Regions from separate parts of the Micromonospora sp. NPDC005254 genome, predicted to be linked through region 2. Evidence: riboswitches for the same ligand, from Rfam matches in the RefSeq annotation. Region 2 holds a riboswitch; each other region holds the start of a gene.
The links. Region 2 has a riboswitch for S-adenosylmethionine ahead of ACFYPR_RS26410 (ABC transporter substrate-binding protein). Riboswitches for the same ligand answer to the same signal wherever they lie in the genome.
Positions count from the first base shown of each region.

Region 1: linked by a shared signal. The riboswitch ahead of ACFYPR_RS01395 (aminotransferase class V-fold PLP-dependent enzyme) and the one ahead of ACFYPR_RS26410 (ABC transporter substrate-binding protein) in region 2 are both predicted to bind S-adenosylmethionine.
Region 3: linked by a shared signal. The riboswitch ahead of thrC (threonine synthase) and the one ahead of ACFYPR_RS26410 (ABC transporter substrate-binding protein) in region 2 are both predicted to bind S-adenosylmethionine.

Region 1 is NZ_JBIAKM010000001.1:292,104-295,368, reverse strand. Features, by position in the region: gene ACFYPR_RS01400 (PrsW family intramembrane metalloprotease) at 1-1,449, opposite strand, end outside; SAM riboswitch class IV at 1,473-1,593, shown strand; gene ACFYPR_RS01395 (aminotransferase class V-fold PLP-dependent enzyme) at 1,640-2,908, shown strand; gene ACFYPR_RS01390 (aromatic acid exporter family protein) at 2,983-3,265, opposite strand, start outside.
Region 2 is NZ_JBIAKM010000009.1:242,159-245,423, reverse strand. Features, by position in the region: gene ACFYPR_RS26415 (amino acid transporter) at 1-1,405, shown strand, start outside; SAM riboswitch class IV at 1,489-1,600, shown strand; gene ACFYPR_RS26410 (ABC transporter substrate-binding protein) at 1,945-2,775, shown strand; gene ACFYPR_RS26405 (amino acid ABC transporter permease) at 2,815-3,265, shown strand, end outside.
Region 3 is NZ_JBIAKM010000001.1:271,555-274,819, forward strand. Features, by position in the region: gene ACFYPR_RS01305 (metalloregulator ArsR/SmtB family transcription factor) at 1-149, opposite strand, end outside; gene ACFYPR_RS01310 (DMT family transporter) at 241-1,209, shown strand; SAM riboswitch class I at 1,277-1,412, shown strand; gene thrC (threonine synthase) at 1,423-2,709, shown strand; gene ACFYPR_RS01320 (GNAT family N-acetyltransferase) at 2,967-3,265, shown strand, end outside.

The DNA of each region.
Region 1 (3,265 bases), on a different contig from region 2:
GGGGCGCAGGCCGTGCCAACCGGGCGGCGCGTAGCCCATGGGGGGCGGCGGCGGGGCGAGCACCACCGGGATCGGCACGACCGGCTCGTCGGGCGCTTCCACCGGCCGCTGCGTACCGTCCGGGAAGCGCAGGTGGTAGCGGCTGCCGTCCCAGACACCCACCGGCGCCTGCGGGTCACGCCCCACGAAGAACGACCGGTGCGCGGTGATGGCCTCCAGCAGTTGCCGTTCCTCGGCAACCGCCCGCTCCCGGTCGGCGGGCTTACGGTCCAGACCACGAAGCGTCCCGTCGCGCAGCAGGGCCAGCCGCGTCGCGGCGAGCTGGTACCCGCGCATCGCCCGCACCCCGGCGTCGCCGGCGACCCGGCGTGCCCAGCTGCGGGCCGCGTGCCGGCGGCCCAGGCTGCTCAGGGCGGCCACCTCGGGCGGGCTCAGCCAGCCGGCGCGCACGTAGTCGGGCAGGGTCCGCTCGGTGAGCCGCCCCTCCCAGGCGCGCAGCCACACGGCCAGCCCGACCGTGCCGAAGAACACCGGCACCATCAGGCCCAGGAAGCCGTACAGCATGATCACCGCTTCGCCGGTGGCCTGGGTCAACGTCGGCAGCAGGTTCCACGTGCCGTGCAGCATCATCGCCAGCAGCAGGCCGGCGATGGGGGCGAGCACGCGGACCCGCCGGTCGGCCGTGCGCGAGGCGACACCGAGCCCGACACCTGTCATCGAGGTGAAGAGCGGATGGGCGAACCCGAACAGGAGGATCCGCACGATGAAGATGGCGATCACCTGCTGGGTGCCGGTCGCCGGGCCGTACCGGTCGGCGCCAGCCGCATAGCCGTACCCGCCCAGGTAGAGGATGTTCTCCACCATCGCGAAGCCGACCGCGGAGAGCCCGCAGTAGACCAGGCCGTCGGTTATCCCGGACCACTCCCGACGCCGGAACACCAGCAGCAGGATCGGACCGAGGGCCTTGGTCAGCTCCTCGATGAACGGCGCCACCAGCACGCCGGTCAGCGCCTCCGGCAGCCCCCAGTCGGCGAACCGCCCGGCGGCGAACTCGTTCACCTTCAGCGAGGCGGCGGTGGAGACGAACGCGCCCCAGGCGAAGCAGAAGATCAGGTATTTCAGCGGTTCCGGCTCGTACCGGTCGAGCCAGAGGAAGCAGGCGACCAGCACCGGCACCGGCAGGATCGCGGCGACCACCCCGATGAGCAGCGCGTCGAGGCCCAGCGACTGGCCGAGGGTGATGACCATGAAGACCGCGCACGCCGCGATGAACAGCACCACCCCGGCCAGCACCAGGAACCGCAGCCAAACCAGTCGGCGCGGCGGCATCCGGGGCGCCGCGACGACAGCCGGATCGGCGGGCGTGGGCGGCGACGGCAGGGGTGCACCGGGCGGGGTGTCGGCCATGCGGTCAGCGTAGCCATCCCCCGCCGGCTGGTCCGGTCGCATCCACAGCCGCTATGCTGCCGGCAGGTCACGAGCGCCAGCGTCAAGCCCCGGCTTGCTGGCCGGCAACCCTCGTCGAGTTCGCGGTGGGGTGCCCCGGGTGATGACCGGGCCCAGCCCGATCGGCGTGCTGGGCAAGCGCTGACCCCGTCCCGACACCGCACCCGGGGTCCCTGACCCCGGAGGTTCCGGCGTGTCCGTCACCCTCGTACCCTCGCTGCCCGCCCTGCCCACCGTCGCGCCCAGCCCGTTGGCGCCGCTCGACGTGCTCGGCGTACCCGGCGAGATCAACCTCGACTACGCGGCCACCGCGCCGTGCGCGCGGGCCGCGGCCGACGCGGTGACCGAACTGCTTCCCTGGTACGCCAGCGTGCACCGCGGCGCGGGAGCGCTGTCGCGGCGCTGCACCCTGGCCTACGAGCGGGCCCGGCAGACGGTCGGCGACTTTTTCGGCGCCCGCGCCGACGACCACGTGATCTTCACTCGGAACACCACAGACGCTCTCAACCTGCTGGCCCGGGCGCTGCCCGTCGGCACGACAGTCGTCACCTTCGCGGGCGAGCACCACGCCAACCTGCTGCCCTGGCCCCGCGGCTCGGTGCGCCTGTCGGTACCCGCCGACCCGGCCGGGGCGGTACGCGCTCTCGCCGCCGCCCTCACCGAGCTGCGCCGCGACAGCAACCCCGCGCTGCCGGTGCTGGTCGCCGTGACCGGGGCGAGCAACGTGACCGGGGAGCTGTGGCCGGTCGCCGAGCTGGCCCGGGTGGCCCACCGGCACAACGCCCGGATCGTCCTCGACGCCGCGCAGCTCGCGCCGCACGCCCCGGTCGACCTGCACACGCTCGACGTGGACTACCTGGCCGTCTCCGGCCACAAGCTGTACGCCCCGTTTGGCGCGGGTGTGCTCATCGGCCGGGCGGACTGGCTGGACGCCGCCGCGCCGTACCTGGCCGGTGGCGGTGCCACCAGCCACGTCGGGCCAGCGACCCACGATGTGACCTGGGCGAACGGCCCGGCCCGACACGAGGGCGGCACCCCGAATCTGCTGGGCGCGGTGGCGCTGGCGGCGGTGTGCGCGGCGCTGGCCGACGCCGACCGGGTCGCGCTGGCCGCCCGTGAGCAGGCTCTGCTGGCCCGGCTGCGCACCGGCCTCGCCGCCCTGCCGCACGTGGTGGAGTTGCGCACGTTCGGCCCCGACGCGCCCCGGGTCGGCATCGTCTCGTTCGTGGTCGCCGGCTGGGACTCCGCAGAGGTGGCCGCCCGGCTGGCCACCGAGCACCGGATCGGCGTACGCGATGGGCTGTTCTGCGCCCACCCGCTGGCCCGGCGGCTGCTCGGCGAGGCCGCCGGGCGTACCGGCCGGCGGGATCTTCCGCCGACCGCGTTGCGCGCCAGCATCGGTCTGGGCAGCACCACGGCCCAGGTCGACCGGCTGCTCGCCGCGCTCGCCGAGCTGAGCTGAGTCGAGCGGGGCTGCGCCGAGCTGGGCTGCGCCGAGCTGAGCTGAGGCCCGGACCGTGCACCCGCCGCTCGCGCTCAGCCGACGGGCGGGGCGGTGGGTGGCTTCGGCGCCTCGCCCGGCTCGGCCGGTTCGCCGACCGGCCGTTCCTGCTCCCCGAAGGCCGTCCGGATCCACCGGTTCGCCTCCTCCTGCTCGACACCGGAGGCCACCAGCAGGTCACTCGCCGTGGTCCGGATCTGGGCGATCACGACACTGCCGGAGAAGCCGACTCCCGCCCCGTACGCCCGGCCGGCCTCGCTGACGGCCCGCAGCGAGCGCTCCCGTGCCTTCTGCGGCTCCTCGCCCGCCGCGAACTCG
Region 2 (3,265 bases):
CGAGGCCATCGGGATCGCCGTCGTCCTGGTCGCGGTCTACCTGGCGCTGAACGCGGTGGTGATCGCCGACGCGCTGTGGCGGGTGGTGACCCACCCGAGCGCGGTCGGGGACTGGACCACCGCGCTGAGCACCGGGCACGGCGATCCCCTGCTGGTGGTCGGGCTGTCCCTGCTGGTGTTCCCGAAGCTGGCGTTGGGCCTGTCCGGTTTCGAGACCGGGGTGGCCGTGATGCCGCACATCCGGGGGGATCGCGAGGACTCGGAGGACCGGCCGCTGGGCCGGATCCGGGGGGCGCGGCGGCTGCTCACCACCGCCGCCGCGACGATGAGCGTCTTTCTGATCACCAGCAGTGTGACCACCACCGTGCTGATCCCGCCGGAGGCGTTCAAACCGGGCGGGCCGGCGAACGGCCGGGCGCTGGCCTACCTGGCGCACCAGCACCTCGGCGGCGTTTTCGGCACCGTCTACGACCTGTCCACGATCGGGATCCTGTGGTTCGCGGGCGCGTCGGCGATGGCCGGGCTGCTCAATCTCGTACCCCGGTATCTGCCGCGCTACGGTATGGCCCCTACCTGGGCGCGGGCGGTCCGGCCGCTGGTGCTGGTCTTCACCTCGGTGGCATTCCTGATCACGGTGATCTTCTCCGCCAGCGTGGACGCGCAGGGCGGCGCGTACGCCACCGGGGTCCTGGTGTTGATCACCTCGGCGGCGACGGCCGTGACCCTCGCGGCGCGACGACGGCGGCAGCGGGGGCGGATGTACGCCTTCGGGGCCATCGCGCTGATCTTCGTCTACACCACCCTGGCGAACGTCGTGGAACGCCCCGACGGCGTCAAGATCGCCGTGTGTTTCATCGGCGGGATGATCCTGGTGTCGGTGCTGTCCCGGCTCGTACGGGCCTACGAGGTGCGAGTCGACCACGTCGAGCTGGATCCGGTCGCCGCCCGGATGATCGACGAGCGTGCCACCCGTCGGATCCGCCTCATCGCGCACGAGCCGGACCGCCGCGACCCGGCCGAATACCGCGCCAAGCTGGCACAGACCATGGCGGACAACGACTTCCCCGACGACAGCGACGTCATCTTCGTCGAGGTCCACGTCACCGACCCGTCGGACTTCGAGACCGAGCTGCCGGTGCGCGGCAGCGTGGCGCACGACAGCTACCCGGTGCTCAGCCTGACCGGCTCCTCGGTGCCCACCGCGCTCGCCGCCCTGCTGTTGGAGATCCGCGACCGGAGCAGGCGACGCCCACACATCTACTTCGAATGGAGCGAGGGTGGCCCGGGTCGCAACCTCCTGCGCTACCTGGCGTTCGGGCAGGGCGCCATCGCCTCGGTCACCCGGGAGATCCTGCGTCGCCAGGAGCCCGACCCGCGCCGCCGGCCGCACGTGCACACCGGTTGACCTGCCGGTCGAACCGTCGCCGGTGGTGAGCGTGGTCATAACGGCTGGACGATCCACCGGTGGGAGCTGCTAGCCTCGCCGCAGGTCATGAGTGCCAGCGCGAAGCCCCGGCTCGCTGGCCGGCAACCCTCCTCCGCGGTGGGGTGCCCCGGGTGAAGACCAGGCACCGGCAGGACGCCGGCGCAAGCGTGGCCTGGCACCCAGGTCAGCAACAGACCCGGGAGACCGTATGCGCATTCTCAGCCCCACGCCACCGGCCGGTCGGCTCACGCCGCCCCTGACCCGGCGTCGCCACGTGGACCTGATGCGAATGTGCAGCGCGGCGTGTAACCACCGCCCCACGCGCTAACCCCTCCCCTCCCCTCCCTCGGGCGCACCACGCCCACCCCACCCCTCGCGTCGATCATGACGTTGTTGCCCGCCCGACCGGCGTGTCGGGGCAACAACTTCATGATCGACCGGGTCGACGCACCCTTTTGGAGACACCCGTGCGATTTTCTTCTGGCTTGAGCCGTGCCGTTGCCGTTGGGGCGGCCCTTGTGGTTGCCGGCGCGCTGACCGCCTGCGGCACCGACGACGCCTCGAACGACACCGCCGGCAACCCGTACGGCCTGGCGCAGGCCGGCGTGCTGCGGGCCGGCACGCTGACCGACGCCCCACCGAACGTGTACCTCAAGGACGGTAAGTTCACCGGCTTCGACAACGACCTGCTGACCGCGGTCGCCGGCAAGCTCGGCCTGAAGGTCGAGTTCGTCGGCACCGACTTCTCCGCGCTGCTCTCCCAGGTCAACAACCACAAGTTCGACGTCGGCAGCTCCTCGATCACGATCACCGAGGCGCGGAAGAAGACAGTCGACTTCGGCAACGGCTACGACTTCGGCTACTTCGGGCTGGACGTGCCGGCCGGCTCGCCGATCACCGGGTTCGACCAGCTCGCCGGCAAGCGGGTCGTGGTGGTGCAGGGCACCGTCCAGGACGACTACGCCACCGGCAAGCAGCTCGACCCGGTGCGGGTGCCGGACTACAACGGCGCGCTCAACCAGCTCAAGGCGGGCACCGCCGACGCGTGGATCGCCCCGGCGGAGATCGGCGAGAAGTCGGCCGCCGACAGCAACGGCAAGATCACCGTGGCGGCCAAGCAGCTCAGCCCGGCGCCGACCGCGTACGCCGTGGCCAAGGGCAGCGACAAGCTGCGCGAGGCGCTGAACAAGGGCCTCGACGAGGTGATCGCCGACGGCACCTGGAGCCGGTTGCAGGCCCAGTACTACCCGGGCCGCCCGATCCCGGCGGACTTCACCCCGGGCAGCGGCACCGTGGCGGCGCCGTCGGCGTCCGCCGCGCCGTCGGCGTCGGCGTCGGCCGCGTCCTGAACCGGTGACGAGCGAGCGGGGCGGTAGGAGAGGCGACCGATGGATCCGTTGAGCACCTTGTGGGAGACCTTCTTCGACGCCGACGCGATGCGCGAGGCGCTGCCCGAGATGCTGACCGTCGGGCTGCCCAACACGCTGATCCTGGCGGTCTCCGCCGCCCTGCTCGGCACGGTGTTCGGCCTGCTGCTGGCCGTGGCCGGCATCTCCCGCAGCCGGTGGCTGCGCTGGCCGGCGCGCGTCTACACCGACGTCTTCCGAGGGCTGCCGGCCGCGGCGACGATCCTGCTGATCGGCGTCGGGCTGGCACCGCTCGGCATGCAGGTCTGGGGACCGGACCCGTACCCGCTGGGCATCCTCGCGCTGTCGTTGATCGCGGCGGCGTACATCGGGGAGATCTTCCGCTCCGGCATCCAGTCGGTGGAGGCGGCCCAGTTGGAGGGCGCGCGGGCACTCGGCTTCTCCTGGGCCGACGCGATGCGGCTGGTGATCA
Region 3 (3,265 bases), on a different contig from region 2:
GCCTTCGAGACGCCGAAGTCGAAGCTGCCGCACGCGGCCTCGCCACCCTCGGCGAGCGCCCGCACGATCTGTAGCCGCACGTCGTCGGCGAGTGCGGCCAGCACGGCGGTGACCGGTACGACGGTCAGGTCGGGTTCGTGCGGCTCCATGTGACCAGTGTAACCCTTGTTCGACAACTCTCGAACAACACCCTATGGTCGGTGTCGTTGGTTCGAAAATACTCGAACAAGGGAGCTGCCGATGCGATCCCGCGCCGCCGCCTATCCGCTGCTCGCCGTGCTCGCCTGGGGCGCGATGTTCCCGATCCTGGCCAGCGCGCTGAGCCGGGTCGATCCGCTCAACCTGACCACCGCCCGCTACCTGTTCGCCACAGTCATCCTGGTCGCCATCCTGCTGGTCCGCGAGGGCCCCGCAGCGCTGCGGCTCGGCGGTCGGGGAGTCGAGGTGGTGGTGCTCGGCGTCGTCGGCTTCGCCGGCTTCAACCTGCTCACCAACCTGGCGCTCGAACACGCCGCCCCGCAGCAGATCTCCCTCTTCGTGGCCACCACGCCGGTCATCACCCAGCTGGTCCGGTGGGCCCGGGACGGCGTACGACCGAAGCCGCTCCTGCTGGCCCTCTCCCTGGTGGCGCTCCTCGGAGTCGGCCTGGTGATCACCCGCGGGAGCCTTGTCGGGTTCGGCCAGTTCGGTCTCGGCGGGCTCATGATGATCGGCGCGGTGCTCGGCTGGGGCATCTACACCCACGGCGCCAGCCGGTTCGGCGCCTGGTCGCCGCTGCGCTTCACCACGCTGACCGCGCTCGCCGGCACGGCCGCCATGCTGGCCGCGAGCATCGGCGCCGACGCCGTCGGGTGGCAGCACGCGCCGGCCGCCGCCGACCTCGTGGCGGTCACCCCACAGTTGGCGTACGCCGTGATCGTCGCCGCCGTCGTCGCGGTGCTGGCGTGGAACACCGGCGTGCAGCGGCTGGGCGCGGCCAACGCCGCCCTGTTCATGAACCTGGTCCCGGTGACCACCTTCGTCGTGCAGATCGCCCGCGGCTACCGGCCGGAGGCGATCGAGCTGGTCGGCGCCGCGATCACCATCGCCGCCCTGGTCGCCGCGAACCTCGCCACCAGGGCACGGACCCGGTCGTCGTCCCTGCCGCGACCCACCGCGGTCACCGACCCGGCCGCGGTGGTCGACCCGGTGGCGGTGGCCGCCCGCTGACCCACTCCCTGGGATACCCGGTGGAGGCGACAGGCAACGTTGCCTAGACTCGACGGCACAACTGCATACCTCATCCAGAGGGGCTGAGGGATACGGCCCGACGACGCCCCGGCAACCACCCCGCGCGCTCACCGCTGAGCGACCCGCGGGGCAGGTGCCAATTCCGTCCCCGCCGCACCGTGCGATGCGGGGAAAGATGAGAGGACTCTCGACATGACGTCGACGCTCGCCGCCTCCGGCATCGACACCTCCGCCAGCCCCGCCCGCGCCCTGGTCTGTCGCGCCTGTTCGGCCCGCTACCCGCTCGCCGCCCAGCACGCCTGCTACGAGTGTTTCGGCCCTCTCGAAGTGGACTACGACACCGCGGCCCTGGCCACGGTCACCCGGGAGCAGATCGAGGCGGGCCCGAAGAACATCTGGCGGTACGCCGCGCTGCTGCCCGCCGGCCAGGACCCGGCCACCCGGGTCACCCTCGACCCGGGGCTGACCCCGCTGGTGGCGGCCCCGCACCTCGCCGCCGAGCTGGGCATCACCGCACCGCTGTGGGTCAAGGACGACAGCGCCAACCCGACCCACTCGTTCAAGGACCGGGTCGTCTCGGTGGCGCTGACCGCCGCGAAGGCACTCGGCTTCACCCGGTTCGCCTGCGCGTCGACCGGCAACCTGGCCAACTCGGTGGCCGCGCACGCCGCCCGCGCCGGTGTGCCCTCGGTGGTCTTCATCCCCAGTGACCTGGAGCAGGGCAAGGTCATCACCACCGCCGTGTACGGCGGCGAACTGGTCGCCATCGACGGTTCGTACGACGACGTCAACCGGCTCTGCGGTGAGCTTGTGGAGACCGACGAATTCGAGGACACGGCGTTCGTCAACGTGAACGTCCGGCCGTACTACGCGGAGGGCTCCAAGACCCTCGGCTACGAGGTGGCCGAGCAGCTCGGCTGGCGCATCCCGGCCCAGGTGGTCATCCCGATGGCCAGCGGTGAGCTGCTCACCAAGATTGACAAGGCGTTCTCCGAACTGGTCGAGATCGGCCTGGTCGAGGCGCCGGCCGGCGGCTGGAAGGTCTTCGGGGCCCAGTCGGCCGGCTGCAACCCGATCGCCGCCGCGCTGCACGCCGACACGGACACGATCACCCCGGTCAAGCCCACCGGCATCGCCAAGTCGCTCAACATCGGCGACCCGGCCGCCGGCCTCTACGCCCTGGAGGCGGTCCGCCGCACCGGCGGTTGGATGGAGTATGCCGACGACGACGAGATCCGCGCCGGCATCCGCCAGCTCGCACGCACCACAGGCGTCTTCGCCGAGACGGCGGGCGGGGTGACCGCGGCGGTGCTGCGCAAGCTGGTCGAGTCCGGGCGGCTCGACCCGACGGCCGAGACTGTCGTGTTCAACACCGGCGAGGGCCTGAAGACCATCGACGCGGTGGCCAGTCAGGTCGGCCCGACCCACCACATCAAGCCCAGCCTTCGCGCCGCCCGCGACGCCGGCCTCCTCGGCTGACTCTGGGGCCGCGCCGGGCCCACCGGCCAGTAACTGGGTTTTCGCTGTGAGTATGGAAAACCCGCCGGTCTGGACTTGACGGCAGGAACCGGACGGCGCAAGATGCTCCGTGCGGGAGGGCATTTCGCCGGAGACTTTTGAAGTTCTTGCGACCCAACGCCGGAGGCGTTGTGCGAGTGTCCCTCCCGACCACGTCCGATGGGGCCAGCGAATAATTCGCTGGCCCCATCGCTTTTCCGCCTGTCAGGCTCCCCGGCATGAGCATCACCATCACGTCGTTCGACGGCGCCGACCGGGCCGCGGTCGACGAGGCGTACCGGGTCGGGGTGGCGGCCAACGAGGTCGACCTTCCGGACTTCCCGCCCTTCTGCCGGCGTCGCTTCGACGCGCTGTTCCACACGCCGGCACCCGGCACCCGATCGCTCTGGGCGCTGGCCCGGCTGGACGGTGTGCCGGCCGGGTACCTCCAGCTCGACCTGCCGCAGCTCGACAACACCGACAACGCCACCGCCGAGCTGACGGTGCGTCCCGAGCTGCGGCGGCGCGGCGTCGGCCG